One region of the Streptomyces sp. P9-2 genome, then DNA from elsewhere that is predicted to be linked to it. Evidence: riboswitches for the same ligand, from Rfam matches in the RefSeq annotation. Region 1 holds a riboswitch; the other holds the start of a gene.

What was found. A riboswitch is a leader RNA that binds a small molecule or an ion and turns the genes downstream of it on or off. The one in region 1 is predicted to bind S-adenosylmethionine.
Region 2: linked by a shared signal. The riboswitch ahead of thrC (threonine synthase) and the one ahead of ACQY0Z_RS14600 (aminotransferase class V-fold PLP-dependent enzyme) in region 1 are both predicted to bind S-adenosylmethionine.

Annotation. Positions count from the first base shown of each region.
Region 1 covers NZ_CP192633.1:3,187,300-3,189,759, reverse strand. The annotation lists gene ACQY0Z_RS14600 (aminotransferase class V-fold PLP-dependent enzyme) at 1-1,044, opposite strand, end outside; SAM riboswitch class IV at 1,223-1,339, opposite strand; gene trpD (anthranilate phosphoribosyltransferase) at 1,412-2,460, opposite strand, start outside.
Region 2 covers NZ_CP192633.1:1,859,737-1,862,196, reverse strand. The annotation lists gene thrC (threonine synthase) at 52-1,341, opposite strand; SAM riboswitch class I at 1,359-1,506, opposite strand; gene ACQY0Z_RS08805 (glucosyl-3-phosphoglycerate synthase) at 1,643-2,460, shown strand, end outside.

The DNA of each region.
Region 1 (2,460 bases):
CCCCACCCGCGGAGCGTCGTCCCCGAACAGGGAGAGGAAGCGCACCTGAGGCACATCCGCCAGCCCCTCCCGCACCGCCCGCACCAGCACGTCCTCCCGCTCGGCCAGCGCGTCGAACCCCGCCTCGGTGAGCGCCTTGCAGGCGGAGGCGATGGCGTAGGCGCCGATGACGTTGGGCGAGCCGGCCTCGTGGCGGGCGGCGGTCTCGTGCCACTGGACGTCCACTCCCCCGTCCTCGCGCCGGGCGACCGTACGGCTGGCGCCGCCGCCGGCGAGGTACGGCTCGGCCGCGCGGAGCCAGTCGGCGCGGCCGGCCAGGACGCCGGAGCCGAACGGCGCGTACAGCTTGTGCCCGGAGAAGGCGACCCAGTCGACGTCCAGATCCCGGACGGACACCGCGCGGTGCGGGGCGAGCTGGGCGGCGTCCAGCACGATCCGGGCGCCGTGCGCGTGCGCGGCGGCGGCGAGTTCGCGGACCGGCCACAGCTCGCCGGTGACGTTGGAGGCGCCGGTGACGCAGACCAGGGCCGGGCCGTAGGGGTCGCGGTCGGCGAGGGCGCGCTCCAGGGCATCCACGGCCTGCGCGGGGCTGTCGGGGGCGTCGAGGAAGGTCACCCGGCCCGCCCGCCACCACGGCAGCAGCGCCGCGTGGTGCTCGGTCTCGAAGACGAAGACCTCGCAGCCCTCGGGGAGGGCGGCGGCGAGCAGGTTGAGGGAGTCGGTGGTGGAGCGCGTGAACACCAGTTGGTCGTCGGCGCGGCAGTCGAGGAACCCGGCGACGGTACGGCGGGCGTTCTCGAAGAGGTCGGTGGAGAGCTGGGAGAGGTAGCCGGCGCCGCGGTGGACGCTGCCGTAGTAGGGGGCGTAGGCGGCCACGTCGTCCCAGACGCGTTGGAGGGCGGGGGCGCTGGCGGCGTAGTCGAGGGCGGCGTAGGTGACCTCGCCGCCGGTGACGAGGGGGACGGCGACGTCCCGGCCGAGGACGGGCAGCGGGGCGCGGACGGACGGCTCGACGGCGACGGCGGGGGCGGCAGCAGCAGGCATGACGGAACTCCCGTAGGCAGGGGGGATCCTCGCGCGAGCGGGCGGCCGACGACGACGGCGCGCGCTCCAGCGCGGAGGTGAAGAGTGAAAGGGATGTGCGGAGGCGGGGCTCGGCGCCCTATCGCATTCGCTTGCTCACAGAAGACTCCTCGACGACCAGGACCCCTGGTGTGCGAGGGGTCCGCGCTTGCCGTGAGCCCTGCTGCTCACGGCCTGGTCTTCACCCGGGGCACCCCGCCACGGACGGAGGGTTGCCGGACAGCCGGCCGGGGCCTGATGGCTGTCACTCATGACCTGAGAGGGAACGTACGTGAGGTGGCGGCCGTCCCGCAACCCGTATCCGGATGGCGGGACGGCCGTACCGGGCCTACGCGTTGGTGACGGCGACCCAGCGGTCGAGGACGCGCCTGGCGGCGCCGGAGTCGATGGACTCGGCGGCCTTCTCCATGCCGGCGCGGATCTGCTCGGTGAGGGTGCCGCTGCCGGGCTCCAGGGCGACCAGCGCCGCCGCGGAGTTCAGCAGCACCGCGTCCCGTACGGGGCCGCGTTCGCCGTCGAGGAGGCGGCGGGCGACCTCGGCGTTGTAGGAGGCGTCGGCGCCGCGCAGCGCCTCCACGGGGACCAGCTCGATGCCGACGTCGCGCGGGTCGAAGGTCTCCTCGGTGACCTTGCCGTCGCGGACCACCCACACCCGGGAGGTGCCGGTGGTGGTCAGCTCGTCCAGGCCGTCGTCGCCGCGGAACACCAGCGAGGAGTGGCCGCGTCCGGCGAACACCCCGGCCATGATGGGCGCCATCCGGGCGTCGGCGACACCGACCGCCTGCGCCTTGACCTTCGCCGGGTTGGCGAGCGGGCCGAGGAAGTTGAACACGGTGCGGACGCCGAGCTGGCCTCGGGCGGCGGCCACATGGCGCAGCGCCGGGTGGAACCTCACCGCGAAGCAGAAGGTGATGCCGGCCTCCTCGGCGACCTCGGCGACCCGGCGCGGGGTGAGTTCGAGGTTGACGCCCAGCTTCTCGAGCACGTCGGAGGCGCCGGAGGCGGAGGACGCGGCGCGGTTGCCGTGCTTGACGACCTTCGCCCCGGTGCCGGCGACGACGATCGAGGACATCGTGGAGATGTTCACCGTCTTGGCGCCGTCGCCGCCGGTGCCGACGATGTCGACGGTGGCGCCGGGCACCTCGATGACGTTGGCGTGGTCGTAGAGGGCCCGCACGCAGCCGGTGATCTCGTCGACGGTCTCGCCCTTGGCCCGCAGCGACACCGCGAATCCGGCGATCTGCGCGTCGGTCGCCTCGCCGCGCATGATCAGGTCCATCGCCCAGGCGGCCTCGTCGGCGGTGAGGTCCCGGCCGTCGAGCAGGGTGTTCAGCAAAGCGGGCCAGGAGCGGCCCGCCGCGGTGTCGCCTCCAGCGG
Region 2 (2,460 bases), 1.3 Mb from region 1:
GCGGGGAACTGTGCGACAAGCCCCCACCGGCCCGCGGTGAAAATTCAAGCCTCAGACGAGCCCGGCCTCACGGAACGACTCCAGACTGGGCCGGATCGTCGCCGTGAGCCCCGTCCCCGCCACCGCGTCCAACGTCTTGAGCCCGTCCCCGGTGTTCAGCACCACGGTCGTGAGGGACGGATCCAGCACCCCGTCCTCGATCAGCTTCTTCGTCACGCCGACCGTGACACCGCCGGCGGTCTCCGCGAAGATCCCCTCCGTGCGCGCCAGCAGCTTGATCGCGTCGACCACCTGCGCGTCCGTGACGTCCTCCACGGCGCCACCGGTGCGCCGGGCGATGTCCAGCACGTACGGCCCGTCCGCCGGGTTGCCGATCGCCAGCGACTTGGCGATCGTGTTCGGCTTCTGCGGGCGCACCACGTCGTGCCCGGCCTTGAAGGCGGTGGACACCGGTGAGCACCCCTCGGCCTGGGCGCCGAAGATCTTGTACGGCTTGTCCTCGACGAGTCCGAGCTTGATCAGCTCCTGGAGACCCTTGTCGATCTTCGTGAGCTGCGAGCCGGAGGCGATCGGGACGACCAGCTGGTCGGGCAGGCGCCAGCCGAGCTGCTCGCAGATCTCGTACGCGAGGGTCTTGGAGCCCTCGGCGTAGTACGGCCGCAGGTTGACGTTGACGAAGCCCCAGCCCTCGCCGGCCGGGTCGCCGATCAGCTCGGAGCAGAAACGGTTCACGTCGTCGTAGTTGCCCTCGATGCCGACGAGCTCGCCGCCGTAGACGGCGGCCATGACGATCTTGCCCTGCTCCAGGTCGTGCGGGATGAACACGCAGGAGCGGAAGCCGGCCCGGGCGGCGGCGGCGCCGACCGCGCCGGCCAGGTTGCCGGTGGAGGAGCAGGACAGCGTGGTGAAGCCGAAGGCGCGCGCGGCCTCCAGGGCCTGGGCGACGACGCGGTCCTTGAAGGAGTGCGTGGGGTTGCCGGAGTCGTCCTTGACGTAGAGGCCGCCGGTGACGCCCAGCTCGCGGGCGAGGTTGTCGGCCTGGACGAGCTTGGTCCAGCCGGGGTTCAGGTTGGGCTTGGTCGCCACGTCCGCGGGGACGGGCAGCAGCGGCGCGTAGCGCCAGATGTTCGCGGGACCCGCCTCGATGCGCTTGCGGAGCTCTTCGGTGTCGTGACCCGAGAAGTCGTAGGCGATCTCCAGCGGGCCGAAACACTCCTCGCAGGCGAAGACGGGGCCGAGGGGCACACGGTGGCCGCACTCGCGGCAGGACAGCGCGGCGGCGGGACCCAGGTCGACGGAGTTCGCGGAGTCGGTGGTGCTTGCAACAGTCTGCACAGCCATGGAGGCGAGGCCCTTTCTCCTCATCTTCCTCACGACGCACTTCGCCGTGAGACGGATTTGGCACCTTCCCTAGCCGGGAGCCTCGCCACGTCCGCGTGACAGGAACCGACTGGAGGGTTGCCGGGGCTTCATCGGGCCGTATCCCTCTGCCCCTCTGGATGAGCGGTGTTCAGTTGTGCGCCGCGTGACCCCGGGATGCGGGGCCCCTCGGCGTTGTTCAAGACTGTAACCGAAGGCCCGGACGGCGGAGACAGCCGTCCGAACCCCGAGATGGATCACCGGCCAGTGAGGAGCCCGGACCGTGCTGGAAGAAGTCGAGCGCTGGCTCATCGCGCGCTCCTGGTCGGTGGCCGACCGTCCCCCGCACCGGCTCCTGGCGGCGAAACGGGCCTCGGGGCAGTCGGTGAGCGTGGTGCTGCCCGCGCTGAACGAGGAGGCCACCGTCGGGGACATCGTCTCCGTCATACGGCACGACCTCGTCCTCCAGGTGCCGCTGGTCGACGAGGTCGTGGTGATCGACTCCGGCTCCACCGACCGCACCTCCGAGGTGGCCGCGGCGGCGGGCGCGCGGGTGGTGCACCGGGACGCGATCCTGCCCCGGATACCGGCCGTGCCCGGCAAGGGCGAGGTGCTGTGGCGGTCGCTGCTGGTCACCCGCGGCGACATCGTGTGCTTCGTCGACGCCGACCTGAGGGACTTCTCCTCCGACTTCGTCACCGGCATCGTCGGCCCGCTGCTCACCGACCCCGGCATCCAGCTCGTCAAGGCCATGTACGACCGGCCGATGACCCGGGCCGACGGGACCACCACCGGCGCGGGCGCCGGGCAGGGCGGCCGGGTCACGGAGCTGATGGCGCGCCCGCTGCTCAACATGCACTGGCCGCAGCTCGCCGGGTTCGTGCAGCCGCTGGGCGGCGAGTACGCGGCCCGCCGGAGTCTCCTGGAGCAGCTCCCGTTCCCCGTCGGGTACGGCGTCGAGCTGGGCATGCTGGTCGACGCCCTGCACCTGGTGGGCCTGGACGCGCTGGCGCAGGTGGACGTGGGCGTGCGCAAGCACCGGCACCAGGACGGGCAGGCGCTGGGCCGGATGGCCGCCGCGATCTACCGCACCGCGCAGCT